One region of the Clostridium sp. M62/1 genome, then DNA from elsewhere that is predicted to be linked to it. Evidence: riboswitches for the same ligand, from Rfam matches in the RefSeq annotation. Region 1 holds a riboswitch; each other region holds the start of a gene.
The links. Region 1 has a riboswitch for FMN ahead of LK436_RS17875 (ECF transporter S component). Riboswitches for the same ligand answer to the same signal wherever they lie in the genome.
Positions count from the first base shown of each region.

Region 2: linked by a shared signal. The riboswitch ahead of LK436_RS06420 (ECF transporter S component) and the one ahead of LK436_RS17875 (ECF transporter S component) in region 1 are both predicted to bind FMN.
Region 3: linked by a shared signal. The riboswitch ahead of LK436_RS10625 (4Fe-4S binding protein) and the one ahead of LK436_RS17875 (ECF transporter S component) in region 1 are both predicted to bind FMN.
Region 4: linked by a shared signal. The riboswitch ahead of ribD (bifunctional diaminohydroxyphosphoribosylaminopyrimidine deaminase/5-amino-6-(5-phosphoribosylamino)uracil reductase RibD) and the one ahead of LK436_RS17875 (ECF transporter S component) in region 1 are both predicted to bind FMN.

Region 1 covers NZ_CP085988.1:3,847,275-3,854,956, forward strand. Annotated here, with positions in the region: gene LK436_RS17855 (PTS transporter subunit IIBC) at 1-1,272, opposite strand, end outside; gene LK436_RS17860 (LacI family DNA-binding transcriptional regulator) at 1,681-2,739, shown strand; gene LK436_RS17865 (hypothetical protein) at 2,759-3,466, opposite strand; gene LK436_RS17870 (CD3324 family protein) at 3,784-4,047, opposite strand; gene LK436_RS17875 (ECF transporter S component) at 4,240-4,809, opposite strand; FMN riboswitch at 5,069-5,204, opposite strand; gene LK436_RS17880 (V-type ATP synthase subunit D) at 5,472-6,131, opposite strand; gene LK436_RS17885 (V-type ATP synthase subunit B) at 6,146-7,519, opposite strand; gene LK436_RS17890 (V-type ATP synthase subunit A) at 7,519-7,682, opposite strand, start outside.
Region 2 covers NZ_CP085988.1:1,289,473-1,297,154, forward strand. Annotated here, with positions in the region: gene LK436_RS06405 (Asp23/Gls24 family envelope stress response protein) at 168-557, shown strand; gene LK436_RS06410 (sodium ion-translocating decarboxylase subunit beta) at 1,080-2,216, shown strand; gene LK436_RS18360 (OadG-related small transporter subunit) at 2,229-2,348, shown strand; gene LK436_RS06415 (pyridoxamine 5'-phosphate oxidase family protein) at 2,510-3,049, opposite strand; gene LK436_RS06420 (ECF transporter S component) at 3,123-3,827, opposite strand; FMN riboswitch at 4,048-4,196, opposite strand; gene LK436_RS06425 (D-alanyl-D-alanine carboxypeptidase family protein) at 4,594-6,180, opposite strand; gene nusB (transcription antitermination factor NusB) at 6,554-6,997, shown strand; gene xseA (exodeoxyribonuclease VII large subunit) at 7,043-7,682, shown strand, end outside.
Region 3 covers NZ_CP085988.1:2,272,591-2,280,272, forward strand. Annotated here, with positions in the region: gene LK436_RS10610 (AAA family ATPase) at 192-842, shown strand; gene LK436_RS10615 (SIR2 family NAD-dependent protein deacylase) at 991-1,842, opposite strand; gene LK436_RS10620 (protein-ADP-ribose hydrolase) at 1,817-2,599, opposite strand; gene LK436_RS10625 (4Fe-4S binding protein) at 2,596-3,225, opposite strand; FMN riboswitch at 3,625-3,744, opposite strand; gene LK436_RS10630 (pyridoxamine 5'-phosphate oxidase family protein) at 3,757-4,158, opposite strand; gene LK436_RS10635 (NlpC/P60 family protein) at 4,458-6,455, shown strand; gene LK436_RS10640 (tRNA 2-thiocytidine(32) synthetase TtcA) at 7,436-7,682, shown strand, end outside.
Region 4 covers NZ_CP085988.1:362,171-369,852, forward strand. Annotated here, with positions in the region: gene LK436_RS01955 (replication initiation factor domain-containing protein) at 1-253, opposite strand, end outside; gene ribE (6,7-dimethyl-8-ribityllumazine synthase) at 662-1,129, opposite strand; gene LK436_RS01965 (bifunctional 3,4-dihydroxy-2-butanone-4-phosphate synthase/GTP cyclohydrolase II) at 1,130-2,335, opposite strand; gene ribE (riboflavin synthase) at 2,355-2,990, opposite strand; gene ribD (bifunctional diaminohydroxyphosphoribosylaminopyrimidine deaminase/5-amino-6-(5-phosphoribosylamino)uracil reductase RibD) at 2,975-4,075, opposite strand; FMN riboswitch at 4,212-4,326, opposite strand; gene LK436_RS01980 (helix-turn-helix transcriptional regulator) at 4,436-4,711, opposite strand; gene LK436_RS01985 (DUF3847 domain-containing protein) at 5,237-5,533, opposite strand; gene LK436_RS01990 (DeoR family transcriptional regulator) at 5,526-5,867, opposite strand; gene LK436_RS01995 (hypothetical protein) at 5,864-6,052, opposite strand; gene LK436_RS02000 (helix-turn-helix domain-containing protein) at 6,537-7,343, shown strand; gene LK436_RS02005 (DUF3658 domain-containing protein) at 7,405-7,682, opposite strand, start outside.

The DNA.
Region 1 (7,682 bases):
AATTCCCGTCTGAACAACCGGCCACACAACCGCCAGCACCAGAGAGATAATCACGGACCAGGCGATTACCACCAGAGGTACGAAGCGCTTTCCGTTAAAGAAGGCCAGCGCGTCCGGCAGCTTCCTGTAATTGTAATACCGGTTGTAAATGGTTCCTCCTGCAAATCCTGCAATGATGCCCACAAACACGCCCATATTCAGGGCAGGTGCGCCCAGCACAGAGGTGAAATATCCGTCCACTGCGATCTCACGCCCGAACAGAGTGTGGGTCACAGCGCCTTCCGTTTCCAGCATCTCTGCAGTCACCCCAAAAACAGAGCCCGTAATCATGTTGATCAGAATAAACGCAATGAGGGCAGCAAAGGCGCCGCCTGCCTTCTCCTTCGCCCAGGAGCCGCCGATGGCAGCTGCAAACAGGATATGCAGATTGTTGATTACCGCCCATCCGATGTTTTCCATGGTGCTTCCGATTGTCATGACAGCTCCCATATCGCCGCCTGCCATCTGCACCAGCTTTCCAAGGCTTATCATCAGCCCTGCCGCCGGCATGACGGCAATAACCGTCATCAGCACCTTGCCCAGCTTCTGGAGGAAATCAAAGTTAATGGGGAAACGCTTTTTCTGAGCTTTTTTCGTCTCTTTCCTGCTGCCAGGCTCTGGCCTGCTCTCCGGGGCAGTCGTCTCCTCTGCCTTCGTGCTTCCTATCTCCACTGACTCTGCCCTGCCCACAGCCGGTGAATCGGTGCTGCCTGCGCCCGCTGCATCACTCTGCTCTGCGCCCTCCAGGCAGTCGTCAAAAATGGCAATCAGCTCTGTCTCTCCTGCCTTTACCGGCCCGTGGAAGATATTCATGCTGCGCCCTCCCAGCCCGCCGCAGACCAGAACAGGGGTGACTGCATTGATCTTTTTCTCCGACAGCGCCTTCAGATCGGCCTCTGCCACCAGCTCTCCTGCCTTCACCTTATCTCCCGGCTTCACGTACGCCTGGAAGCACTCGCCCTTCAGCCCCACTGTCTCCAATCCGAAGTGAACCAGCACCTCTACGCCTTCCTCTGTCCTGAAACCATAGGCGTGGAGTGTGGGCGCCACCGACACCACCTCCCCGTCTACCGGGCTCACAATCCGCCCGTCTGTGGGCTCAATGGCTGCTCCCTCCCCGATAATCTTCTGGGAAAATACCGGATCCGGGACCTGCTCGATGGGAACTGCTGTTCCGGTGACGGGAGCCTTCAGGATAATTCCCGTACATCCTCCTGCTGTCTGCTCTTTCATATATACTCTCCTCCTGTTTTTACCGGCAGGCCTGATGCAAACCGATTATTTACAGCCGCTTTTCCTTTTCGGCCTTCTCCTGTGCCTTCCTGTCAGTCTGCTCTCGCCCGCTATGTTTGCATTATTTAGTGCAATCGTTTGCATTAAATATAAATCCGCTATCATGCAAAATCAATACTTTCGTCATATTTTTTTCTCTTTCTCCCTTTTTTACAAATAACCATCTGCCTTTTTGTGCAAAATTACGCATACTTTTGCAAACGATTGCGCAAAATTTGCAAAACAGTTTGACATTCTCTCCCGCCACATTTAAACTAGATAAAAAAGCATCTGAGCTGTTTTCCCCCTCTTTAAACAGACGTTTGGGGAACTGCCAAAACAGCAAAGCAGCGCAAAGGAGGTTTATTCATGCCAGTTACCATAAAAGACGTAGCCGCACTTGCCGGCGTATCTCCCTCCACTGTGTCCAGAACCTGCAAGGATCATCCGTCCATCAGCCGCCAGACAAAGGAAAAGGTGAGAAAGGCCATGGATATCCTGGGCTATGAGCCAAATTTTCAGGCCAGCAGTCTGGCCTCCCAGAACTCCAGAACCATCGGGATCATCCTCCCGCCGTCTGAGCGTGAGACTTATGAAAACTCGTTTTTCCTGGAGGTCATCCGGGGCATCAGCCTTTTGTGCAATCAAAAGCAGTATATCAATACTGTGATCACCGGAAAGGACGAGGAGGAGATCCTGAAAGCCGTCAAAACCATGGCGAAAAACGGCATGGCGGAGGGCTTTATTGTCCTCTACTCCAGGGAGAAGGATCCGATTATCAGCTATCTGTTCGACGAGGGGCTTCTCTATGTGCTGGTGGGAAAGGCTTTCAGAAATGCCAATCAGACTATCTATGTGGACAACGACAATGTCCTGGCCGGCAGGGAGGCTGCCCAGTATCTGATCTCTCTGGGGCACAGGCGCATCGCCTACCTGTCCGGCGATCACTCCCAGCTCTTTGTGGGCGACAGAAAGGCCGGCTGTATGCTGGCGCTGACAGAAAACGGGCTGCCAGTGCGGCAGGAATACTTTATCGAAGCCTCCATCTCCTCCGAGGCCGGGCGCTGTCAGCTTGAGGCCCTTTTAAAAAGTCCTGAGCGGCCTACCGGCATCATCGTCAGCGACGATATTCTGGCCACCTGGCTGGAACGCCTCTGCACGGATATCGGGATTCAGATCCCGGAGGAGCTTTCCGTCGTCTCCTTCAATAACTCCATCTTTGCAAAGCTGACAAGACCTCAGCTTACCTCTGTTGACGTCCACTCCCTGCAGCTGGGCACCGAAGCCGCCGCACAGATGATCAGTCACATTGAAAACCCGAACCTGCTGGCCACTAAAACCATCGTGCCCCACCACATGGCAGAGAGGGAGAGCTGCAGACCGCTCCCCTGTACAGGTGCACATGGTGATGAAGCGAGTCTGCTGTAATATGCATCCCGGTCCTTTTTTATCCGGCCGCCGGAAACCTGAAGGTTCTGACCTGCTCAAAATGATTATTCTCCACATAGCAGACGGCCTGCTCCCTGGCGGAGAAAACGAAAGAAACTCTGGTAGCCCAGGGTCCCTCCTGCCGGACGGCATGGAGGAGAGAAAATGCGTCTGATACCCCAAAGGTATTTCCGTATTGACTCAGAATCCTCCCAGCTCTTTCGTATCGGTCATCACCCGGAACCAGGAAAGGGCGAGTACTTTCCGGGGAGAGCAGGGAATAATTTGTCATGAGAGAATACCTCCCCGTATCTTCCCTGCAGCCGATTCCAGGCTCAATCACCAGCGTGCGCCCTCCTTTGTCGGACAGCACGGCCTGCATAGTCGCGTCCGGTGCATAGACAATCTTCTTTGTCCCGGCGATGGAACAGGCCTCGTCGAATGTGATCTGTGCCCGGATAAACTGCTCCGTCAGATCTGCCACTGTCACACAGCCTTCCCTGTCCTCATAGGTCCCTGCGGGATTTCCATGGACATACAGCAGTGTTCCGGCATTGCCGTTTCGGTGAACACCGTGATAGGCATGCCGCGCTCCGTCAGGGCGCAGAATTCCAATATAGAATCTGTCCTCTTCCTCCATTATCTGATAATCCCAGACAGCGGGATCTATATCAAAATTAAACCCGGTGATCACCTCATCTCCCCGATAGACAAATCTGGTACACATATCCTTCCTCCTCACTGTTTTTCTTTTTATCATACTCTGTCTGCATGCGCAGAACAAGACACGGGACTTTACAGAATGAAACTGTACCAGATCAAAAGTCCCCAAATGAGGAAGCCCGTTCTCATACCTTCCCCGCCGGTGGGAGGCTTGCCGGCGCGGGGCCGCCGGAGCCGTCAAGCTCTCCTGCGGCCGGGTATGTGTGTACTCGGGGAGTGCCCTTATTTTTGAGAGGCGCCGTGTCTTTTGAAAGGGACAAAATCTTTAAATCTTTGCAACAGATCAAAAAGACAGGGGCCCGTCATCGAGGCCCCTGCCGGTTATTTCTGATAAATGATTTTTCGTATGGCATGTACAGACAGACAGTATTTTTCAGCCAGTTCCTCCGCAGAGACCCCATTTCGGTACTCCGCTGTGATACGGCTGTTTCGCTGCTGCAGTTCCTGCCGGTACCCGGATACTTCTCCCCACCGCTTTTGCTGTGTCTGATCGGTTGGAACGTAGATATATCCTTCCTGGATATATCTCTGCAGCTCCCTGACTAACGGTTCTGGCAGAAGCACTCTCGCATTGATATACTTCATGCAGGCTTCCTCCTTGAAATAATCGCCAGGAGGCAAAGCCGGCATCTCATTCTGCGACTATTATATCTCCATGCAAGCGTCGCAGCCTGCCGGCTTTGCATGGAGCCATGCCTCGTTGAGTTTCATCTCCACCCCTTCCTTCCGTCATTCACCTGTTCTGCTGTCATCCTCCGTTCTCTGCTTGGAACGCATTTAATTCCGTTTCAGGAAATTGGAGATCCGCTTGTACAGGATAAAGGTGACAAGGCCGTTGATTCCCGCCTTGATAACATTAAAGCCTATGATAAAGGCCATCAGATCCCATACCACTTCCCTGGTCACACCCATAAACAGAGGTGTGATAATCAGGTTTGCCCCTACCATGACAGCAGCCATGGCCGCTGTGCCCGCCGCCAGCCCGATCACGGCAAAGGTTTTTGTCTTTTTCCTGTGATAGATGGTTCCAGCCGCCACGACAAGTGTTCCCGTAGCGATCAGGTGCATAAGAATCCCGTAGAGTCCGCTTCCTGCGCTGACTGTGACGCCCTGGATCACCGAGGTCACAAGGGTGAGCGCAAGGCCCGCAGCCGGTCCAAAGGTAAAGGTTCCTATTAAAATCGGAATATCAGCCGGATCGTACTCCAGAAACGCAACCGCCGGAAACAGCGGAAAATGGATAAGGTACACAAGCACAATGGAAACTGCCACAAGGGAGCCCATCTTTACAAGGCGCAGAGTCTGATCCCTGCCTGTCTGAGAATAGCGGGTCATCGTTTTGTTCATCTTCAAATTCCTCCTGATAGAAAAGTATGCCTGCAGTTTCCGTTTCTGTGATTGACTCTCCGTTTTCCTCCCGGGCGTCTCCTGATACCTCATATCTGCTCTCTGCTGACACCCTGAAGCACCTTCACACAGGTTATCCTTCACAAAAACAGACCTGCCGGGCCGTCGGCCCTGAATGCTGTGAATATAGAAAAGAATCTGACAGGAAACAAAAAGGTCCTGAAAATAAATTTCAAGACCAGAAAAATACATAACCGTATTTTTGTTTCTTTCATCCGGACTGTACCGTTGGTATGGGGTTCCCACCCATTCTGCCCTCCAAAGGAAAGCTCGCGGACTCGAAGCCAAAGCTCATCACCGCCAGTGAGGAATTTCACCTCGCCCTGAAACAGATTTTTCTACTACATAGTAGCACGTATCAGAAGCCGTGTCAAATATTAATCACCATTCCCCCATCTGCCCTCCCCTTCCATTCCCTCCATCAAAGAAATTCTCGCTTACACCCTCCTCCGCCTGACACTCCCTTCCCCTCCACAAAAGCCCCCTCGCTTACACTCCCTCCCCCGCCCGACACTCCTCCCCCCGCCATAAAAGAAAAACTCAGAAACCGTTCCCTCGGTTTCTGAGTTTTTGCTTTTATGGCCTACTTTTATGCCCTACTTTTATGCCCTATCTTTATAATGATGTGCCTCCTCCAGCATCATATCCTTCACCTTCATGAGCCGGATCTGGGTACTCCTCTCATTCTCATCCAGCTTCATGGTAATATATTTGATATTCCTCTGGGTTTCCGGGATGATGACATGTTCCAGGGCATTTACCCTTCGTCTGGTTTTTTCAATCTCCGCCGCCATAAGCTGGCAGGCTTTCTCGGTCTGTGCAAGCTTCAGCATCTCCGGCAGCACGTCCTGCAGAGACTTTACAGCTCCGTCCAGATCGCTGGACGTAAAGGCGAAGCCGTAGGGATAAATATCATGTTCGCTGGCCGTCCTGGTCTTGTACTCAAACACGGGTATGTCCACGCTCATGATATTCTTTTTCCCGGCTTCCAGATACACCTCCTGCTTCGGCGCCATCAGAGCGGTGTTCAGGGCCTGTTCGCTCATTCCCGCCCTGGCAATGACAAAGTTTAAATTCGCGCTCCGTATTCCGTCCTCCACTTTCTGTCTGAGAGCCATATTTTCCCTGACCAAATCGAGGAACTGGCGCATCAGCTCATCTCGCTTGTCTTTTAAGAGCTTGTGGCCTCTGACAGCTGTGGTCAGCTTTTTTTTGAGCCTTGTAAGCTCCATTCTGGTGGGGTTCACCTGGGCCTGAGCCATGCTTCACACCTCCCCTATTCCTTCCCGTAGTACATATCCAGGAACTTGTCGTCGATTCTCTTCAGCTCGCTTCTCGGAAGGATGGAGAGCAGCTTCCAGCCAATCTTTAAGGTTTCCTCAATGCTCCTGTCTGTCTCATAGCCCTGGGAAACGTACTCCTTCTCAAAGGCGTCGGCAAATTTCGCGTAAATCAGATCCACGTCGGACAAGGCCGCCTCACCCAGAATAACCATCAGCTCCTTGGCCTCCTTGCCCCTTGCGTAGGCTGCAAAGAGCTGGTTCATGGTGTTGGAGTGGTCGGCTCTCGTCTTTCCCTCGCCGATTCCCTTATCCTTCAGACGGGACAGGGACGGAAGCACGTCGATAGGCGGCATAACTCCCTTTCTGTAGAGCTCACGGCTCAGGATGATCTGCCCCTCTGTGATGTAGCCCGTCAGGTCCGGGATCGGATGGGTTTTATCATCCTCGGGCATGGTAAGGATCGGGATCATGGTAATGGAGCCAGTTTTCCCGTTCTGCCGCCCTGCTCTCTCATAGATGGAGGCCAGATCCGTATACATGTATCCCGGATAGCCGCGGCGGCCCGGAACCTCCTTCCTGGCCGCGGAGATCTCTCTCAGGGCATCGGCATAGTTTGTAATATCCGTCAGAATAACCAGCACGTGCATATTTTTTTCAAAGGCCAGGTACTCCGCCGCCGTCAGCGCCATCTTCGGGGTGGCGATTCGCTCTACGGCCGGATCGTTTGCCAGATTGATAAAGAGCACGGTCCGGTCGATGGCTCCCGTCTCCTTAAAGCTCTCCGTAAAGAAGTGGGACTCCTCGAAGGTAATTCCCATGGCTGCAAAGACAACGGCAAACTGCTCATCTGTCCCCCGCACCTTGGCCTGTCTTGCAATCTGGGCCGCCAGGTTTGCGTGGGGAAGGCCGGAAGCCGAGAAGATGGGCAGCTTCTGTCCTCTTACCAGAGTGTTCAGTCCGTCGATGGCAGAAACTCCTGTCTGGATAAACTCCTGGGGGTAGCTTCTGGCAGCCGGGTTCATGGGAAGTCCGTTAATGTCCCTTCTCTCGTCCGGAAGGATCTCAGGCCCTCCGTCGATGGGGCGTCCCAGTCCGTCAAAGACGCGTCCCAGCATGTCCTCAGACACCCCAAGCTCCATGGTCCTTCCCAGAAAACGCACCTTGCTGTTGGAAAGGTTAATTCCTGTGGAGTTCTCAAACAGCTGTACCAGGGCATTGCCCCCGTCGATCTCAAGGACCTTGCAGCGCCTTGTCTCTCCGTTTGCCAGCTCAATCTCTCCCAGCTCGTCGTAGGTCACATTCTCAACGCCCCGCACCAGCATCAGAGGACCTGCAACCTCCTGTATGGTTCTGTATTCCTTTGGCATTAGAAGTCCTCCCTTCTGAGCACGTCGTCAATTTCCTTCCCAAGCTCCTCTTTAACTGCCTCGTATTCCCTCTCAATCTCATCGTCCGTCACGTATTTGAAACGGCCGATCTTCTCCCGCACAGCCATCTTGATTAACCCCTGCACGTTTGCCCCGTTTTCCA
Region 2 (7,682 bases), 1.3 Mb from region 1:
CTATAATGAAGCTATGGCTGCTGCTGCCGGAAATACAGAAACGCCGGAATATATTTCAAAAAGGGAAAGCCCCTGATTTCTGGCTGAGCCTATGATATGGAAACTTTGAAGTGCTCTCCCAGGAGAGAGGCGGCAGCGCCGTAAAAACAGGACAGGAGGTAGCGGGAATGCAGATGGAAACTGAGAAGAAGGACACACAGGAGCTGAGCCGGAAGGAAAAGCTGGGAGAAGTAAAGATTGCGGATGAGGTAGTCGCCATGATTGCAGGTCTGGCTGCCACGGAGGTGGAAGGCGTAGATTCCATGGCCGGAAATATTACCAATGAACTGGTGGGCAAGCTCGGCATGAAAAATCTGAACAGAGGCGTGAAGATAAGTGTAGACGACGACCATGTCTCGGTGGAGCTTTCACTGAACATGAAATATGGCTACAGCATTCCTGATGTAAGTGAGAAGGTTCAGGAGAGGGTCAGGACGGCCATTGAAACCATGACGGGGCTGACTGTTCTGGAGGTAAATATCAAAATTGCCGGCGTCAGTATGAGCGGACTGAAATAGAGACGGCAGGACAAATATGGTAAGAAAATGTTAAGAATTCGACAACAAACACTTTCTTTCTTGACTCAAGCGGAAATCTGTGTTAAGATTTTTCACGTTAAAAGGGAGTAGTTGCCAACATGCAGTCAACATACGCCGGGCGAGGAACCCGTGGTTGCATGTCTTTTGTATGGAAGATACGATACAGAAGAACAAGACTTTTAGCATATGCTTATATGCTGAAAGTCTTTTTTTGTGCCATGATAACCACTGCCTTCGCTGCCCTATATGCTGCAGGCTGCCTGAATTTCTGACGGCTGTCCGATACCGCTGCAAGACAGAGACGGGACGTCATAGGAGGGAATTCTGCGGTGAGGGAATGCCGGACCGCTCCAGGACAGGCATAAAGTGAAAGGCCAGCGGAAAAGCCGGGCTTTTCTGTTCCGGAAAGCATAAAATGCTGAGAGCAGGCGAAACTTAAAAGAGGCATAAACTCCCAAAACGAAAAACAAGGGAAGAGAAAAGAAATTAGGAGGGAAAGAAATGGACTTTTTACTGGAAGGCATCATGGCTATCACACCACAGCAGCTGGTCATGTATGTTGTAGGAGTTCTCCTTATCTGGCTCGCAATCAAGAAGGGGTATGAGCCGGCTCTGCTTCTGCCTATGGGGTTTGGAGCAATCTTGGTAAACCTGCCATTATCAGGCGTAATCAACCAGGTTATGGAAGGCGTAGGTGAAACGCCAGGTATTATTCAGTGGCTCTTTGAAACTACAATTGAGGCTTCTGAGGCGCTTCCAATCCTCTTATTCATCGGTATTGGCGCCATGATTGACTTTGGGCCTCTGCTTTCACAGCCGATCATGTTCCTGTTCGGTGCAGCGGCACAGTTCGGTATTTTCTTTGCTATTATTGTAGCAACTCTGCTGGGATTCGACCTGAAGGATGCGGCATCCATCGGTATCATCGGTGCAGCCGACGGTCCTACATCCATTCTCGTATCTCAGGTGCTTCATTCTGACTATGTGGGAGCGATTGCGGTAGCGGCTTATTCCTATATGGCTCTGGTTCCGATTATCCAGCCATTTGCTATCCGCCTTGTGACGACCAAGAAGGAGCGCCGCATCCATATGACATACAGCCCGAAGGCAGTTTCTAAAACTACAAAGATTGCCTTCCCGATTATCGTTACAATTATTGTAGGTCTGATTTCTCCGGCATCTGTTGCCCTGGTAGGCTTCCTGATGTTCGGAAACCTGATCCGCGAGTGCGGTGTGCTGCAGTCCATGTCCGACACAGCACAGAATGAGCTTGCAAACCTGATTACACTGCTGTTAGGTATCACAATCTCTTTCAGCATGAGAGCTGATGCTTTCGTCCGTATTGACACAGTTCTGATCATGTGCATCGGTCTTGTGGCATTCATATTCGATACAATCGGCGGTGTTGTCTTTGCGAAGATTATCAACCTGTTCCGCAAGGAGAAGATTAACCCGATGATCGGCGGTGCCGGAATTTCCGCGTTCCCAATGTCTTCTCGAGTTGTTCAGAAGATGGCTCAGGAGGAAGAGAAGGGCAACATCATCCTGATGCATGCTGTAGGTGCTAACGTATCCGGCCAGATCGCATCCGTAATCGCAGGCGGCCTTGTTATCAAGCTGGTGACACAGTTCCTGTAGGAGGAAAAAATTATGATGGACAATCTTATAATCGCCCTGGAAATTATGGCGCAGGGAATGAGCGGTATTTTCGTAGTCGTTATCCTGATTACCCTGGTTGTAATGCTGATGGGAAAGATGAATAAAAAATAACTGAAAACACTGACAACAGTGAAAAAGGCCCAGGGCGTTATGCCTTAAGGCTAAAAAGGGGAGCTCTAGTTCTGCTCAGGCGGACTAAAGCTCCCCTTTCTTCATTTTCTGCCGTTCTTCCTTCTGCTTCTGTGCTTTGGAGTTCCTGTTCTTCGTAGTTTCTATCCTTCGGAGTTCCTGCCCTTCGGAGCTCCTGTCTTTCCAGGCTCCTGCCTTTCTACATCATAGGGCTTTACTGACACACTCTGCTTCTCAAAATCAATAAAAATCTGATAGGCGTACTCATCCTCGCCGCTGGTATCCCAGATTTCCACGAATTTCGGCGTCACCTCAATCAGAATTTCAGTATCCTCATGGCTGTAGGCGTTATAGCTTTTCCAGAGATATTTCCTGTAGCCTTTCTCAAAACGCCTTCCTGGCTCCTGTGTCACAAGTCCCAGGTTTCTGGCAGTCCCCTCCACCTGGACGCCGCTCCAGCACATGGCCACCCGGGGATTTTCAAAAAGCTGTTTCGTCTTCCGGAAATTTTTGTCCGTCTTAAAGTAGATTTTTTTGTCGTAAAAAAGGCAGCTCACATTGCGCACCATCACATAGTCGTTTACGCTGGAGGCCAGAGCCATGATTTTCCACTGACCCAGCTGTTCAAACATCAGGGCCGTGGCCTGCTCAAAGGTGAGATTTTTTTCTCTGCTGAATTTCATAATTCGGTTTCCTTTCCTGTTAAGTCTGTCATCTGCGCTGTTTTAAAGAGACCTGACTCAGGCTGTCTGAGTCCTAGCTGTTCGGATGTTCCGTGCTGCCCTTCTGGCTGCCTTCATCCGAATTTTTGATCCTGACAGCTGCCGGCTGTCGGGAGGGCTGGCTCTGCCCGCCCTGGCAGGAGACAAACTGTTTGATATGGCGGCTTATCTTCTTGTAGACGGCAAAGGCCAGAACGGACAGCACTCCGTTTTTTATGAGGTTGAAGGGGATGATCCCCAGGAGAGCCAGAGATAATTCTGTGGAGAGAAGAGGGTTGACTGCCCGGCACATGGACAGAATATCATCCATCCCAATCCCCATAAAGGAGGTATAAAAGGGGATAATGATATAGAGATTTGTAAATACGGCAGTCACCGCACAGATGACGGTCCCGGCAGACATGCCGATGACTGCCCTCAGCTTTGTCTTGCGGGTGCTGTAGATGAAGACAGCCGGAAGCACGTAAGCGCAGCTTAACATAAAGTTTTGAAGTTCTCCGGTCCAGGCAGAGGAGCTGCCCTGCCAGAGTATTTTCAGGATAATTTTCAGGGTAATAATTGCCAGAGCGGCGAAGGGCCCCATGGTAAATCCGCCGATGATCTCCACCAGGCCGGAAAAGTCAAAGTCCATGAACGGCGGCATAAACGGCAGGGGAAATCGAAAAAACATCAGGGCTGCCGAGAGTCCCCCCATAAGTCCGCAGAGTGTCAGCTGTTTTGTGTTCAGTTTCTGGTTCATTTTTCTGTCCTCCTGAAATTTGATGATAACACAGAGGGAAAAGTCCGCCCTGTGCGCTGCCGTGACAGTCCTGTGTTCTGCAGGGGTTTATCACGGTCTGTTTCGCCTTACCGGGCATCCTTCTGTGCTTCTGCCCGCAGGCTTTTGCCGTGCAGCCTGAAAAAGCCGCCATACAGCAAAAAAGCCTGAAAACACAACGGTCTTCAGGTAGAGTTACAGAAAACGTCTTTTCTCATCCGGACTGTAACCGTCGGTTCTGGAATTTCACCAGATCAGCATCAGGCCTTATACGCGTTTTACGCGCTTTACGCCGTCAGGTCATGGACTGTAACCATCGGTAGGGACTTCCACCCTGCCACAAAGACTTCAGATATGGAATTGTATCAATGTGTCTTTCGACGTCATCTATAGTTTGAAGTATATACCCTGAAAGGGAAAATGTAAAGAGAAAATTTCAAAATTTCAAATATTTTAGTTACAGTTCAGCCATGCGAAGATTCCGACGCCAGACGCTTCTTGTCCGCTTTAAGCGGGCAAGAAGATATATGGCTGAACTGTTACTAATTTTATAACTATTTCCCTGTACAGAAATTCATTGAAACGGCTGCTCAGCGGCTGGGGGAGGCGGATGCAGGAAACAGGAAGGGAAGAGTCGGAGCTGCAGAGCTTTCGGAACGTGGGAACGGAGAGACAAAAGAGGATGCCTTCTGCAGAAGAAGGCATCCTCACTGACAGGGAATCTCTGAGGCAGAGGAAGGCACACCTCTTATAAAGGTCCCTGCTCTTCCTCAGAGTCAAAGTCTTTGCTGACATCTTCGATGTGTTTCTCAGAGGAAGCTTTTTTCTTCCTGCGGCCGGAACGGCCGGCAGATGAAAGGCTCTGCCCGTGTTCGGAGGCCAGGCGCTTTCTCTCATTGAGCAGCTGGAAGAACTCTTCCTCCGTGTAGTTTTCCTCCCGGAGCCTCTGCATACGGCGTTCACGGCGGCGTCTCAAGTCCTCGGCCTCTTTCTTTCTCGAGTATACAGTGTAGGCTCCGATCAGAGCCGCTGCCAGAACGAGAAGAGAAACTGCGACAGCCGGAAGGGTTGGGGCGGGGAGAGAGAAGCCCGCGCCGGATTCGCCGGGAGCCTCAGAGCTGCCGGAATCAGGGGAAGAGGATTCTGCTTCGCCGGTTCCTGTGCTCTCACTGGAAGCAGGCACTGCACTTTCTTTTAAAAGCAGGTAGGCCTGTCCGATTTTTCGGTCGTTGTAGGTGTACTGGAGAAGGGCGACAGCGCGGTCGGGATGGCTGTCAGGAAGAACAGTCACAAGCTCCAGGGCGGCATCCTGGAAGGAAGCGTCCTTTGGGATAGTGATGACAGTTCCTGCCTCGATTTCCAGATCAGACGGGCTGTATTCGGTTCCGTTTACAGCCACGGACTCCTCCCCTGTGACGTACCGGGTTTCATTGTCCGGCACGGAAAGGTTCTGAAACCGTTCAAATCCGAACTGAAGCAGGTTCTTTCCGTCCAGGAAATAGTTGGGGGACGGCTGGCCCTTCAGGATGACAGAGATCAGACATCTGCCGTCCTCTTCTGCACAGGTGACAAGGGTGTTCCCGGCCAGGGAGGTGTAGCCCGTCTTTCCCGCCTTGGCGGCCGGATAGTAAAGCTCGCTTGTCTCGTCCTCCGTGATGATCAGCCGGTGCTCATTGGTGCAGGTGACGCCGTTTGGGTTGTTGATGGTAGCAGGCAGCTTGTAGGACTTTGTGCTGGCAATTTCATAAACCTGCTGGTTGTCAAAGGCTGCCTTTGCGATCAGTGCCATGTCATAGGCAGAAACGTGCTGGGTGTCATCGTTAAGGCCGGAAGGATTTGCAAAGTGGGTGTCGTCCACGCAGCCCAGTTCACTGACCTTTTCATTCATCATCTCCACAAAGGCATCTCGGCTTCCAGCCACATGTTCGGCCAGAGCGTTGGCTGCCTGGTTGCTGGACTGCAGAAGCAGCAGATAGAGACAGTCGCGCACGGACAGGACATCGCCCTCCTCGATATTTTTCTTGTTTCCGCTTCCCGACTCCACATTGTACACGGCGTCATGGGAGAAGGTGACCATATCGTCAAGACTGCTGTTTTCTACCACTACCAGTGCTGTCAGAAGCTTTGCGATACTGGCCGGCGGCGACTGGTTATGGATGCCCTGACCAAACAGCACTGCCCCGGAATCAGCGTCAATCACAATTCCGATGTCAGCCATAATTCCTGTATCGCTTGGCCATTCAGGAGCGGCCAGAGCTGTGAGGGAAGATGACAGCATAAGCTGCAGAGAGAGCAGCAGGGCCAGGCCCGGCCTGAGGATCCGTCTTAAATTCATTTTCAAATTCCTCCGTTGTATGAAATATAATTTCAAATATGATCATCATGTAATACAAAAAGTAATGCAAATATTTTGCCTGCCGGCTGAGTACGGCGCTGCCGCCGAGTCAGACATGTGCTTACAGGCAAAATTTCTATCCTATTTCTATCTTATTAAGTATAACGTGAAACTTTTCACCTGTAAACCGAAAGAAGAAAAGTTTTAGGAACAGCAATTCAGGGGATGGAACAGAAATGTTTTATGCATTGTTTTGTTTAATGTTTCATGTAAGTATTGTAGAATTTCTCTCATTCAGTTATAATGATAAATTAGAGTAATAGTCGACTGTGAATGGCTGACCAAGACAGAAGAAATCAGGAGGATACATTTTATGACCAGAAGAGAACTGCGTGAGCACTGCTTTAAGCTGCTGTTCTGCGCTGATTTTTACCCGGAGGGGGAGACAAAGGAGCAGATAGAGCAGTATTTTACAGAACCAAGGGAGGACGATTACACCTCTGACGGCGTCTATGAACTGATTCACTGCCCGGAGCTGGACGTTTACGACAGCGGCTATGTGAAAAACAAGGTAGAAAAGGTTCTGGAAAAGCTTACAGAGCTGGATACCGCGATCAATGAGACGGCCGAGGGCTGGACTACCAGGCGCATGGGAAAGGTAGAGCTTACGATTCTGCGTCTGGCCCTGTTTGAGATCCGTTATGACGAGGAGGTGCCGGACAAGGTGGCCATCAACGAGGCCGTAGAGCTGGCAAAGAAGTTCGGCGGCGACGAGTCTCCGGCCTTTGTAAACGGAATTCTGGCAAAGCTGGTATAGGCGGCAGCTGGGCAGAGAGCTTTTGAAACGACGGAGGGAGCGCAGGTGGCAGGTGTCTATTCAGTTTCCCAGGTAAACGCCTACATTAAAAACATGTTTGCTCAGGACTTTGCCCTGAGCCGCATTTCCATTAAGGGAGAGGTGTCTAACTGCAAGTACCACACCTCGGGCCATATCTATTTTACGCTGAAAGACGGGCTGGCGGCAATCCAGGCCGTCATGTTTGCGAGCCGCAGAGGCGGACTGGACTTTGAGCTGAGGGACGGGCAGCAGGTGGTGGTGAAGGGAAGCGTGGAAGTCTATGAGAGAGACGGCCGATATCAGCTCTATGCATCCCAGATTGCCCTGGACGGGGCAGGGGATCTGTTCCGGCGGTTTGAAAAGCTCAGAAATGAGCTGGAGGAGATGGGGATGTTCGCCCCCGAGTACAAGAGGCCGATCCCGAAATTTGCCAGGACGGTTGGGGTGGTGACAGCCAGCACCGGGGCGGCCATCCGGGATATTATCAACATCTCCTCAAGGAGAAACCCCTATGTGCAGCTTGTGCTGTACCCGGCCAGGGTGCAGGGAGAGGGAGCGGCAGAGAGCATTGCAAGGGGGATTGAGGTCCTTGACAGGATGGGGCTTGACGTGATCATTGCAGGCCGCGGAGGCGGTTCCATCGAGGATCTGTGGGCCTTTAATG
Region 3 (7,682 bases), 1.6 Mb from region 1:
TCAGTCAGAGAAATCTAATCTTCCTTCTGGTTCCGACAGAGCTTTTATGTGCACAATTTATGAAAATTTGTCTAATAGCACATAAATATTTTTTATATGCAAAAAAATAGATGACTTTTCGGAAAATTTGCGTTATACTATCAGTATAGATAGCATAATTATAGTAGTCGGGCAGAGGGGAGTGTGTTATTATGAAACATAATCTTGTGATTACAATAGGACGTGAAAGCGGAAGTGCGGGCCGCCATATCGGCCAGCTGCTGGCCAATGATCTGGGTGTTAAGTGCTATGACAAGGAGCTGCTGACACTTGCGGCAAAGCACAGCGGACTCTGCGAAGAGCTTTTTAAATCACACGATGAAAAGCCTACAAACAGCTTTCTCTATTCTCTGATTATGGATTCCTATTCCGTCGGATATTCGGGAGGCGGTTATCTTGATATGCCTTTAAATCAGAAGGTTTTTCTGGCACAGTTCGATGCGATTAAGAAGCTGGCCGAGGAAGAATCCTGCGTGATCGTGGGCCGCTGTGCTGACTATGCGCTTGCCGACTATCCGGGAATGGTTTCTGTGTTTATCTGCGGAAATGAGGAAGATAAAATCCGCCATCTGATGGAGCGGCACAATATAGAGCGCTCAAAGGCAAAAGAAATTATGATTAAGACGGATAAAAGGCGTTCCAGCTATTACAATTACTATTCCAGCAAGCGCTGGGGAGACTGCAAGAGCTATGATCTGTGCATCAACAGCAGTGCCGTTGGCTATGAAGGGGCAGTGAAGATTATTAAGGCATTTGCAGAGACAAAGATGGAGTATCGGAAAAATAAACCGTCAGAGAAATAAAACAGCTAAATAAAATAGCTAAATAAAACAGCTTTATAACCGCCGTTAAGAAGAGCCGCAGGCTGAGCATTGTTTCAATTGTTTCAATGATTTTCAGCCTGCGGCTCTTTGCTGTGTACGATAAAAAGTATGGGCTGGCTTGGCCGTTTTAGGAATGGAGCGCATTCAAAGTTCTGCCTATATCGCCTTCAATACAAATAGCCTGTCTCTGAATCTCTTTCGGGCAGTAGGCTTCTGAAAGATTTACACAGGCATAGGCGGCCTTTGGATTCTGACAGGTCATCCTCCAAAAAGGATATTTGATGATAGACGGCGTGTTGCCGCCTACGCCCAATTCCAAATAGAGAATATGCATTCTTTCATGGCGGCGAAGAAAATCTTCATAGCGCTGAGCGGCCCTGTGCCAGCCTTCATCTTCGACAAAAGTCATATCTGCCCGCAGATTCATAGACATAGGCGCTCCGCATACGGGGCAGTGGGGCACTAATTCACCGGGCACTTTCATGTCCTTTTGTTCGGTCAGCATCCTTTTGACAACGGCTTCGTTGTCGTAGGTCTTCTGGCTGCAGGGTCTGGAACACTGCCAAAGGCCATAATCGCCCTGTATGTAGAACAGCCTGTGCTTATCAAATCCGGCCTTCTGGAAACAGTGGTCTACATTGGTAGTCAGCACGAAATAGTCCTTGTCCCGCACCAGCCTCAGAAGATCGCCGTATACAGGTTTTGGCGCGTCCAGATAGCGGTTGATGTAGATATACCGGCTCCAGTATGCCCAGTGTTCCTCTAAAGTTTCAAAGGGATAGAAGCCGCCGGAATACATATCGCGGAAACCATACTTTTGAATGAAGTCCCCAAAATATTTTTCAAAGCGTTCTCCTGTATAAGTAAAGCCAGCTGAAGCGGAAAGTCCAGCACCGGCGCCGATGATAACTGCATCTGCAGTATCCAGTTGGTGTTTCAGCCGCGATATTTTATCATAACAGACGTTTGTAGATTTCATAGTCGCTGTCTTTGAAAACATTGAAGATCACCTCGATTCTGTTTGAATTCTGCTGCTGCCATGTCCTGACTGTCTGTATGGCAATCTCTGCCGCCAGTTCATTTGGAAAATGAAATTCGCCAGTGGATATACAGCAAAATGCCACGCTCTTCAAACCGTAAGCTGCCGCTAATTTTAAACAAGAGCGATAGCAGCCTGCCAGCAGTTCACAGTCTGTCTTTGTGACGGTTCCGTAGATGATGGGCCCCACGGTGTGCAGCACATAGCGGCAAGGCAGATTGTAGGCTTTCGTGATTTTTGCCTTGCCTGTGGCTTCTTCTTTCCTCTGTCCAGCCATAATGCGGGCACACTCCATACGGAGCTGTATGCCTGCGTAAGTGTGAATAGCGTTGTCAATGCAGCCGTGACAGGGAACAAAACAGCCCAGTATCCGGCTGTTCGCCGCATTTACAATGGCGTCAGCGGCAAGGGTGGTGATATCGCCCTGCCAGAGATATATTCCCGGCTGTATCGGCGTTAGATTCTCCGGTTCTGTAACGCCCCGCTCTGCAAGCCGTTCCTGCAGATAGGCGTCCTGCACTTTCAAAAATTCTTCACTGGCTGGTACAGGCGGCCGCACATTCATCAGGCTTCGCAAAAGGCGACGCTTATCCGGCTGTCCGGCAGGAATCTCTCTATTTTTATATTCCTCGTTTTCGTTCAGCAAGCAGCGGATAAGGAAGTCAAGCCGCTGTCCCTGGGTAATTGGCTGTGTCATGGGGACTGCCTCCTTTCGACTGCCCCTGCGGGACAAATTTCAAAGCAGTTCCCGCAGTGCAGGCAGTGTTCCTGTTCAATCGCGACGGGCTTTTGTGTAATATCAATGCATTTCTGCGGACATTTCGAGTAGCACAGTTTGCAGCCGATACATTTATCTGTCACAAAGTAGCCAGTTTCCTTTGCCTGTGCGCCCCCGAAAGAAAAACTGGCCCGGTCTATGGGCCGTTTAGAAAGGTCGAACCATTCGCCAGCCCCCTCGTAGATTTTGAACACAGTGAGAGCGCTGCGGGAGGGTATATCTGGATAGATTTTCTCCATGTACAGATTTTTACGGAACAAGTCAGGCAATTTATCCGGGCCGATTTCTTTTGCCTTGCCCTGCACTGATACGGCCACGCAGGAAAGGGTATCTTCTCCCTTCATGGCAGTAAAGGCGATATTTTCATTGGCTTTCAAGCGGTCATAAAAGTTCTTCCCTTTTGCGGTCAGAAAATAGAGGCCGCTTTCATCATAGTCCATGATGTCGATGGCGCAGGTGACGGGCCGCCCCTGGCTGTCCACAGTGGCAAATGCGGAAGAATGGATTTCTTCCGCGATATATTTCAGATAATTTCTTGTCTGCATGATGAATCTCCTATTTCTGTCTGCCCTTTAATATCGGGGCAAGCCGTTTATAAAGCGGTATGGTGGCAAGGCTGATACCGATTCCTTTCAGTAAACTGAACGGAAACGCGCTGAACAGCACAACATCGAGTTTCGTCCTGATGAAGGGAATAAACTGGCCAAAAGAAGCAATCAGCTGGTCCAACGGCATGAATGCTTCAAATACGGGAAGCAGAATAAAATTCAAAAAAGGCAGACACAAAAGAAATAGCAGAGAGCACGGCACTCACTGCGAGCATACGCACATTCTGAATCGACGTTCTTTTTTGCGCGGCAATCGTTTTCATGATTCTCCTATTGAGATATGATTTAGATTAGGAACAATCCCCACAAGGTTTGATTCCTGCGGGGCTGCTCCTGTCATATCTTCTCTCATCCGGACTATTACCGTCGGCAACGGGATTTCACCGTTTCGGCTGCTGATGCAGTTCGCAGACTATCACTGCCGGTCAGGGATTCCACCTTGCCCCGAAGATAGTTGGAAAGCTCTTCTTACAGGTCATACTCCTTAGGCGGATTGCCGGAGAAGTCGGCAATCACAGCGTGAGCGTTCTTCAGGTAGAGCACCTCGAAGATCGGGTTGGCCGCCTCACCATACTGTCCCTTGACAATGGGGTTCCGGATGCACATCTCTTTGGCGGCCATGTTGTTCTCGAAAACGGCCTCGCCGTTCAGACGGATCCACGCATAAGCCGGACTGGAAACAGAAATCTCAATATTGGGATTGGCCTGCATATCCTTGTAGACTTCCTTGGTGCTGTTGGTGCAGAACCACAGCCTGCCATCCAGCTCACCGGCAAACATGAAGGGGCGGCACTTGGCCTTTCCGTCACGGCCTACGGTAGCCAGATACTGTACGGGATTTTCCTGTAAAAATTTAACAACTTCGTTCATGATGAATACCTCCTGTGTTTTCTTATGAGCTTATTGTAATCTCCTTTGTGCGGACTGTGAAGTACGCACAATATTGTGGCATAGTTACCTGTTTGTAACCATGAAAGCCTGACGTTCTGATTCAAAAATTTTGTGATTTGTGATTGATATGGAAAGAGCGTTCGTGATATGTTATTAGTACAGGTTATTTTCAGTTAAGTTTTACAGATGGGAGACAGGCGAAACGCCGAAATACAGATATGACCAATCAGCTCAGAACATACATAGCAGCTGCCGCTACCCTGGCGGCGGCCTCGATTTTGCCAGTTAAAATTTCACAATATACGGACATCAGCGGACTTGCCGCTTTTGAGGAAAATGAAGGCGGAGAGGATGAGAAAAAAAATTTAAAAGAGGAGGCTGTGGTGAGAAAGGCAGGTGCTGAAGCCGGCCTCAGAATAGATGGAAGGAATACGAAAGTGTTCACAGACACAGGTGCCAAAGAAACGGGTGTTCTAAAGAAGGCTGCCTGGTACTGTCAGGAGTTTCTGGAACACCTTCAGCCGTCGAATATGGGAGCCGGATACACCCCGTCTGCCCTCAGTCTGAATCTGGCATATCTCTTTTCACAGCCAGGGAATGCAGCGGGGATGGAGAATCTGATGTTTCAGGAGATACAGAGAGGGCTCTGCCTGCTCAATCCGTCCCATCACCTTCAGTCTCTGGGCGGAAAGCTTTTTGAAAAGCTGAATGAGAAGGAACAGGAGTGGATGTACAGAATTTACCATGATTTGAACCGGCTTCCATACAGGACGAGCATCCATCTGCAGTTTTTAGACGGAGATGCCCAGGCAGATGAAAGCTATACCAACTCACAGGAAATTTTGTCCTTAGCCAGTGTTTATGCCTATTACCACTCCTGGGATGACTATGAAGCAACAGAAGACTATGCCTTTAAATTGTGGGAGCTTTCTCACCAGTATGATATTTCTGTAGGCTCTGTCTATTACTGCGGCGGCTGTGAAGAGGAGGAGAGCGGGGAAACAGAAAGTGTGCCTAAGAGAGAGGTGCTTCCAGAAAATGAAACTCTGAATCAGGAAAAAGCTGCAGAGATTTCAGCTGAAGGGCAGGCAGTGCAGATGCCCTCCGGGCCGGCTTCCGATCCAAAAGCTCAGACAGACGAAGGGGCGGCGAAGGCGGTAGAGAACCATACGGCAAGTACAGACAGCAGAGAACAGAGCGGAGAAACTGTAAGCAAAGAAAATACAGACAATGAAGCAGACAGCGAAGCTGCAGGAAATGCAGTAAAAAATGGAAACAGCCAAAATATGGATACTTCAGTAAAAAGCGAGAACAGCCAAAATGGGGATGTTTCGGTAAAAAATGAGAACAGCCAAGGTACAGGAGTTTCAGTAAAAACCAAATACAGCGAGAAGACAGGTAATGCAGAGGGAGAAAAGATAAATCGTCAGCAGATACCTGACATCAGCCAGGAAATGGCACAGCAGGCTTCGGCGGGACAGGAGACGGGAGACGGAGAGAACTTTTCAGGGTGCCCGGGACATGTGGACGTCACAGTAACTGTCCGTATCAACGGCCTTGACGAAAAGAACAATCTTTTTTTGCTGGCTCAGGGCATACAGGAGACAGAAGCTGCAGAGGAGGAGAGCCCGGAAGATGCCGTTTATTCTGCCATGGCAGAGACTCTGATTTGGCCGGGGTGGAATGACGATACCATGAAGGCGGCGTGTGCCCTGGCTGACCAGGATTGGGAGGCACAGTTCGGCTTTACCCGCCCGGCAGTGTCCTTTGGAAAGACGCTTACGAGACAGGAATATGAAACGTATATGAGCCTCCTGCCTGATGAGCTGTCGGCGGAGAGAAAGTCCCTGATAGCTTTTGCGCTGGATTCCGTGGGAAAGGTTCCATATTACTATGGAGGAAAACCGGCCTGCCCTGGATTTGGCGGAAACAACTTCTTTTCGCTGACATCTCCGGACACAATGGGGCGCACCTTAAAAGGCCTCGACTGTTCCGGATGGATCAACTGGGTTTACTGGTCGGTTCTGGGCTCCCCGATTACAAGTGCAGGCACCAGCAGTCTGGCCGAGAGCGGAAGAGCAGTCACAAAGGAGGAGCTGAAGCCGGGAGATATTGCAGTTATATCAGGAGATGATGCCCATGTTGTTATGTTTCTGGGATGGGATGAGGCGACGGGGGATATGATATGTATCCACGAGAGCGCCGGAAATACCAATAACGTGACAGTAAGTCATACGAACAGGGAATGGACTGATTACCGGAGTTTAGTGGAATAGGGATAATGGTTTGAAATAGAGCAAAAAGATGAACCTGTTGCTTTTGTCCAAACCGTTCTGGAAGGCCGGAACCTGATGCTGAAGGAAATCGGATAAAAAAACTTTTCCCCTGGGGCATGGCTACAGGGGATTTTTATAGATTATCAATGATTCAGTATATCGCCATCAGTTCACCCGGCTGGACCTGCATAGCACAGCAGCACATGAAAACCAGAATCACCGATAACAAACCGGAAAACATCTTACGGAACAGAAGAGCCACCTTCATCTATAACTATTCGTGAAAGAATAGTTTATCGAATAGTTTGTGCGAAAAGCGGTTTATACAGCTCTTTTGCCTTTCACCGGTTCCTGTTTGTGCCTTCACAAGGTCCATGGCCTGTTCCTGGGATTAATTTGTGTTTTTTGTGTTTTATGCTGCGCTCCTTGCAATCTTCAATGTTTCAGATATACAGCTTTATCATTTCGTCCAATCGCCCAGTCCGTGCCTTGTTTATTTAAACTCTGCTGACTGCTATAAAGTGTTTTGTATTGTCTGCTGTTTATGTTTACATTATGAATTATTTGATTATATAAATCGTCTGTCCCTTTTCGCTTTTCACCTTTCCGCTTTCTGCTTCGTTGTACGCCTTGCCTCATTTTGCACCTATTTCCATGTTCCACTCTATACCCTGCCATCTAGTGTTCTCTGTGGCAAAGCTGTTTGGCCCTTCTGAAATCATACTTTAAAGTTCTTCCTGTGGCTAATGTCGGCCATATTGATCGTTTTAATTGTTAATTAAATAACAAGAAAGCAATAAAGAATTGCCGTTTCCGATCTATTCCCAGTCTGTGGTTTGGAACCGCTGCAGCCAGGCAGAATATTTTGACTTTTCAGTTTTGCAGAGAATCGTTCTTATGTTATAATGAATATTGGGTAAACGAGCAGTGAATAAAGACAACTATTTCAATACCCAGACACTGAAGATACAGGAGAATTTATGAAGTTACAACGACTGTTGAGCCTGACGCGTCAGGCTTTGGATGACTATGGAATGATTGAATCAGGTGACAAAATTGCTGTGGGGCTTTCTGGAGGTAAAGACAGCCTCGCTTTGCTGTATGCGCTGAAGCATATTCAGAAATTCTATCCGAAGTCCTTTGATTTATGTGCTATAACTGTTGACTTGGGATTTGGAAACTTTAATCTGGAGGCAGCTCAGGAGTTCTGCTCTTCTCTCTGTGTTC
Region 4 (7,682 bases), 410 kb from region 1:
TCTTTAATGCGTCTGTCGTAGGAAAGCGGACACGGAAGTAATCAATCAACAGAAATAGTGGTTCTTGCGGATTGAAACGCTCAATCTGTTTTTCTATCGTTTGTTTTAGTTCAGCAGAGGGAACAACAGTCCCATTCTCTATCTGGTTAAAATATGTACGACTGATACCACAGGCAACAGCAAGTTTTCTTTGTGTTACTCCATATTCTTCACGCTTTTGTCTTAATTCTTCTATAAAGTTTTTATCATTCATTCTTCAATTCCTCCAATCAAAAAAGGCAACTACCATATTTGATAATTGCCTATACTTAAATTTCCGCAAAAGAAAAGACAATCAATTTCTCGTTTGAAATCAACTGTCTTTCCTATGTCTTATTCAATTTTTATGTATTAAATGAGTGCTTTTTAGTTAACACCCTATTAAAAGCGATTTTACCTTGTAAATACAGCGTTTTCCGCTTAGTAGTGTATATTGTTTCTTGTTTTTTGTGCCCCCCTTGTTAGATAACGGGGGCTTACTGTTCGCTCGCAAGCTCGCTCAACTGCCGGAGTGAACCAGCCACTAAAAACGGTGGAAAAATCTAAGAGATTTTCCCACCGCCGTGTCTGGATCACTCCGCCTATTATGCTTTTTCGCTTTACCTTTTAATCCCCAATCATATTATACCTCTAATGCACGAATTAGATTTACCATTTCAATAGCTCCCTGTGCACATTCAGAGCCTTTATTTCCTGCTTTGCTACCAGCTCGTTCTATCGCCTGTTCAATCGTATCTGTCGTAAGAACACCAAACATAACTGGTGTTTCGGTATTTAAACTGATTTGAGCAATTCCTTTTGATACCTCACTACACACATAATCATAATGGCTTGTACTACCTCGAATAACTGCTCCCAAACAAATAATCGCATCATATTTTTTACTTTTTGCCATTTTAGACGCTATCAAAGGTATTTCAAATGCTCCCGGAACCCAAGCTACCTCTATGTCCTTTTCACCAACATTTTCTCTTTTCAAATTATCTAATGCACCTGCTAATAGCTTAGAAGTTATAAACTCATTAAATCTTGCTACAACAATACCGATTTTTATATTTTCTGCTACTAAATTTCCTTCAAAAGTGTTCATTTATTTTTCCTCCATATTCAAAATGTGTCCCATTCGGTCTTTCTTTGTCTTTAGATAAAAACTATCATAAGGATTTGCTTCTATTTCAATCGGTACTCTGCTTGAAATTTTCATTCCATAATCTTCTAACTGATAAACTTTATCAGGATTATTTGTAAGTAAATGCAATGATTTTATTCCCAAATCTCTTAAAATCTGTGCACCGATATAATATTCTCTTAAATCGCCTTGAAATCCTAATGCAAGGTTGGCGTCAAGTGTATCCATACCGTTATCCTGTAAATGATAGGCTTTTAGTTTATTGACAAGCCCGATACCTCGTCCCTCTTGTCGCATATAAAGCAATACACCAGAACCATTTTCTGCAATCATTTTCATTGCTTTATCTAACTGCTGTCCACAATCACAGCGTAAAGAGCCAAAGGCATCTCCTGTTAAGCACTCTGAGTGGACACGACATAGCACATCGTTTCCATTATTCAAATCTCCCATAACCAATGCAACATGATGTTCTCCATTCAATTTATTGATATAACAATGTGCTTTGAAATTCCCATATTTTGTAGGCATTTCTACAACCGAAACACATTCTACAAGCAAATCATATACTTTTCTGTATTCCTGTAATTCTTTAATTGTGAGGGTAGGTATATGGTGTGTTTGAGAAAACTGAATTAAATCAGGTGTTCTCATCATTTTCCCGTTTTCATTCATAATTTCGCAACATAAGCCACATTCTTTTAAGCCAGCCAACCTCAATAGGTCAACCGTTGCTTCTGTATGTCCATTTCTTTCCAAAGCACCTCCGTTCTTTGCAATCAGAGGAAACATGTGCCCCGGTCTACGAAAGTCAAAGGGATTTACATTCTCAGTCACACACATACGAGCCGTTAATCCTCTTTCTTCGGCAGAAATACCTGTTGTAGTATCCTTATAATCAATAGAAACTGTAAAGGCAGTTTCATGGTTATCTGTATTATCTTCAACCATAGGGGAAAGCATGAGCCTGTTAGCCAGACTTTCACTCATAGGCATACAGATTAAGCCTTTTGCATAAGTCGCCATAAAATTAACATTTTCTGTTGTCGCAAATTGTGCCGAACAAATTAAATCCCCCTCATTTTCTCTCTCTTTATCGTCCATAACCAAAACAAGTTTTCCCTCTTGTAACGCCTGCAATGCCTCTTTTATTTTTTGATATTTCATAATTCCTTTATCCTTTCTGCTAAAATCCGTATCGGCATAACAACTCTTTCGACAACTCTGTTTCATTGCTGTTGTCTATGAGTTTCTGCACATATTTCCCTAATATATCATTTTCAAGGTTTACCATATCCCCGACTTGTTTATTCTTGAGAATTGTTTGCTCCAAAGTATGAGGGATAACGGATACCGAAAAATCTGCTTTCGATACTTTTGCGACAGTAAGACTAATACCGTCAATAGCAATCGAACCTTTTTCAACAATTAGATTTAAGATTTCTCTTTGCGTATTGATTTGATACCACACCGCATTTTTGTCTCTACGCACAGACGATATTCTGCCTGTCCCATCAATATGCCCCGTAACAATGTGACCGCCCAACCTGCCATTCATAGGCATAGCTCTTTCTAAATTCACAAGGCTTCCATGTCTTAACAGGCTAAGAGCCGTTCTGTTCCATGTTTCATTCATCACATCAACTGTAAAAGATTGTCGAGTGAAACAAGTAACTGTAAGGCAGATACCATTGACTGCTATGCTGTCGCCTAAATGTATATCCTCTAATATTTTTGAAGCTTTAATGGATAGTTTACAGTTACAAGTATCTTTCTGTATTCTTTCTACTTTACCGATTTCTTCTATTATTCCTGTAAACATGGATAAATCACTTCGCTTTCTATGAAATAATCATTTCCCACTTGAGAAAAAGCATATGGTTTAAGCATAATGGCGTCATTAGGAAAAGCAACACCTTGACCACTTACAGGGCTTTTTGCACTCCCACCAAATATTTTAGGTGCTATATAAATTTGCACCTCATCAACAATCTGTTGCTCAAGAGCACTCCAATTCATTGCACTTCCACCCTCTAAAAGTAGACTGTCTATCTGCATATTTCCTAAACATTGCATTAAATTCATTAAGTCAATATGATTACCTTTTTTCTTCGTATAAATAATTTCACAACCACATTTTCTGTAAAGAGCAATCTTACTTTCATCAATAGAAGAAGTAGCGATATATGTTTTAATGTCATTCGCTGTTTTGATAATTTTTGATGTAATGGGTGTTCTTAAATCTGTATCACATACGATACGAATAGGATTTTCCCCGTTTTCTAATCGGCATGTCAGTAAAGGGTCATCTTGAATAACGGTATTCACTCCTACCATGATCGCAGTAACCTTATGCCTGAATTGATGTACTTGTTTTCTCGCTTTTTCGCCACTTATCCATTTTGATTGATTTGTATAAGTTGCTATTTTCCCGTCCATTGTCATTGCATATTTCATAAAAACATAAGGAATATGCCTTGTAACATATTTTCTAAAAACTTTGATTAACTGTTGACACTCCATTTCTAAAATTCCTATCACAACTTGAATGTTGTTTTCCTCAAGTACCTTTACACCTTTTCCAGACACAATAGGATTACAGTCTAAAGTTCCGACGACTACTCTTGTAATGCCACTTTTAATAATTGCTTCTGTGCAAGGTGGTGTCTTACCATAGTGACAGCATGGTTCAAGTGTTACATAAAGTGTTGCTCCTACAGGTGACTCCCTACAATTTTTTAATGCATTTCTCTCTGCATGCAATCCACCAAAGATTTCATGGTATCCCTGTCCTATAATTCGATTATCTTTTACAATTACTGCCCCAACCATAGGATTAGGATTGACATAGCCAGCACCTTTTTTTGCCAGTTTTATTGCTAATTTCATGTATTCTGTATCGCTCATTTTTACACCTCCAAAAAAATACATGCCTTGAATAAAATCTATCCAAGACATGCAAAAGAGGATTTATGCGATTAAAGAAAATGCTCTGAAACAATATAAAATCATTCCAGAGCACGCAAAAAAAGCATAAACTTACTTTCATCTTCTTTCATCCAGACTATACTGTCGGCTTTGGAATTTCACCAAATCATGCCTTTCGGCTCGTGGGCTATACCACCGGTAGGGAATTACACCCTGCCCTGAAGATAGTTATTCAATTACGGACAATTATAATATCTGATATTATATCTGTCAATAAAAAGTTTTTTTCTCGTTTATCCAAATACAATAATTTGCAAGCAGGTAAACACAGGTTATTTCTTAATATCCTTTTGTTTGGGAAACTCCATTTTCCCATTTTGAAACAGCCTGCCTGCTAACACCAATCGTTTCAGCAACAAATTCCTGCGTCATTTTGCACTGTGTTCTGTGTACTTTGAGTGCTTCACCCAACGATTTCCTCACTACGGATTTTTCCTGCCGTACATCTTTTGAATGGATATATTTGAGTAATGCACGAACAATAAGGGTAAGCAAACCAACAAAGATACATAAGAAAATTATTCCAACGATTATCATAAATACGGTTACTTTCATTTGACCACCTCCTAATGTTGCTGTTGGCTTCATTTCTCTGTACGGATATATTTAAGCAATGCACGAATAACAAGGATAAGCAAGCCGACAAAGATACATGAGAAAACTATTCCGACTACAATCATAATGATGTTTACTAACATTTGGATGACCTCCTTTCTTTGTTGGCTTTATTCTATCTGAATTACCGTGTTGCTACCACCAACTATCAAGCAATTATCAGTTGCATATCGGTTGCACAATGATAGCGTTCTGTTTTTTGACCTTATTATACTAAATTACCGTAGATAAGGATAGCTCGACTGATAAAACTTGCTGGACGGGAACAGCTTGCAGCGCAAGGTGTTTCCGGGCGGCAAGTCCACAAAAGGGTAGCTGGCGACAGCCAGCGCAGGGGAAGCGTAGCGTCCCCTGTATGATTTGGAGCAGACCATGACTGCGGAAAATCACAGCCCTCCGGCGAGGAGCCTTCGGAGAACGCAATGCACCAACCTTTGGGTGGTGTATAATTGCGCCCTTAGTAAACTAAGGGGGTTCCGGCATCTCCCGTTCCAGCAGTTTTTTCAATAGTTCCTGCGTGTCCTGTCTGTGAAAAATGAGTTTCAACAACAGCATGACATCATCATCTGTCAGGCGTTCCGGTTCTTGCAGAAAACTTTCCAGCATACCGCCACGTGTACAGAGCCGGTGCGTTCGTTCTTTTCGGGTAAGCTGCTTCAGCTGATGCTGCAATGCCTTTTCATCATTGATGGCTTTCCGCAGTTTCTTTTCGCTTTTTTCCAACTCCCGATTGAGTTTTTCCAGCTTTGATGTATCAGGCAAGGGCAGCGTCCTCCTTTCCCGGTATCAGCACATAAATCCTGTTTGGTTCTCCAATGCCCTGACGCACCCGCATGATAAGTCCGGCAGTTTCCAGTTCATTCAGAGAACGCTTGACCGTCATGGAGCTGCGGGACAGGACTGCGGCAATGGCTGTGACAGGGAAGCAGACAAAGAGGATTCCGTTCTCGTCCTCCTGCCCTTTGGAGAGCATAGCGTCCAGCATCCGGCAGTACATGACCTTTGCGGTGCTGCTGACTGGAAATCCTGTCAACGCTCTGGGAAAAGGCATACAGGGCGGCAATGGTGTGTCTATCGTCATAAATTCAAAATTCATTCTGTGTGTTCCTCCTTTTTCTTTGCTCGTTTGGATAAATAACAGGGGCAGTCAATCACAACCGCCCGGAAGCTCTGCTTGCACCCATGCTGGCATTTCCGGCATAATTCGTTGTAAGTGACACGCCCCCGGTCATTGAGGTAAAAGGAAAGCTCATACTTCCTCTTTTTGCTCATTCTCGGCATATTGTGTTTCCTCCCGTTTTAGTGTATGGTTTCGGGGGCGATTTTCGGCAAAATTACAGCCATAGAGCCGCTTAAAATCTCCCGAAGTATCAGCGATAGGGTAGACTATCCCCCTATCAGATTGTCGTGTTTCGGTATCATTTCGGTGTCAGTTCGCCAGTTCTCCCCGGTGTCGTTCCTCCCCTGAATCTCACAGCGGCGTATCGCTCCCTTTGGTACGCTCGTTTCGGTCAGGGTTCCTCCATATCCCTGCCAAAATTCATGGCGCTACATCGCCGGGGAAGCATATCCCACACAGGCTGGTCATTCGATTGGAATAATCCATCGATGAACTACCTGTATCATAGAACATTTTTGTGCCCTGTGCCGTATGTCCACAAAGTAGGAATTAAGGGTAAAAATCAGAAATTTCCACGATTACGGAAAGTGTGATATAATCCAGATAAGCGGCAGCAATGAAACCGTTGGAAAGGAGCGTGTGCCCATGAAAGGAGCAACAAGCATACAGGAACGCCTTTGGGAACTCCGCAAGGACAAAGGCTTAAATCTGGAAGAACTATCAAAACTAACGGGTATTTCTAAATCAGCCCTTGGCAGTTATGAAAAAGAAGATTTTAAGGAAATCAATCATGGCAACCTTATCACGCTGGCAGACTTCTATGGGGTTTCCGTCGATTATCTGCTGTGCCGGACAGAGAACAGGGAGCAGATCAACACGCCACTGACGGAGCTGCATTTGAACGATGAAATGGTTGCACTTCTGAAAAGCGGTCGGATCAACAACCGTCTGCTCTGCGAACTTGCCACCCATAAGGACTTTATCAAGTTTCTTGCGGACATTGAGATTTATGTGGATGGGATTGCCACCATGCAGATTCAAAACCTCAACACCCTTGTCGATACTGTCCGACATGAAATCATAGAACGGTATCGCCCTGGCGAAGATGACCCACATTTGAAAGTGCTGCAAGCCGCCCATATCAGTGATGATGAATATTTCAGCCACATGGTTCTGGATGACCTAAACCTGATTATCCGGGATATTCGGGAAACCCATAAAAAGGATAGTGAGAGTGCGCCCCAGACCACTGTTGCCAATGAACTGAAAGAAAATCTGGAAGCGGTCGAAAATTTCAAGGGCAGCCGTTTGGAAAAACTGGCAGTGCTTTACTGCAAGCAGCTCGGTATCAACTATAAAAATCTGTCAGATGAAGAATTTCGCTGGCTTATTCGGATTCTCCAAAAATCAAAGAAAACGGGAACGCCTATCAACCAGAGGAAAAAACGGTAAAGGAAAACCGCTGTTGCATGGTTTGTTGGATTCCATGTAGCAGCGGTTTGTGCTGTGGTTATTACTTCATTCGTTTTCTTAATATTCGGCGATAATTTGTTTCTCCCTTTGGTGCGTCCTGTATAATTTCCAACACACCATCTTCAAGCATTTTATCAATGCGATTGGAAATCCATACATCACTAATTCCAAGTTGATATTTTCCTAAAACATTACCTATGACAATAGCCATTTTGAATTGCTCTGGCTGTTCCGCAATTTCACGAAGAATGAAACTATCATATATATCTTCTGAAACGCTTTGCAATTTACCATTTAACATTGCACGCAAAGGTGCAT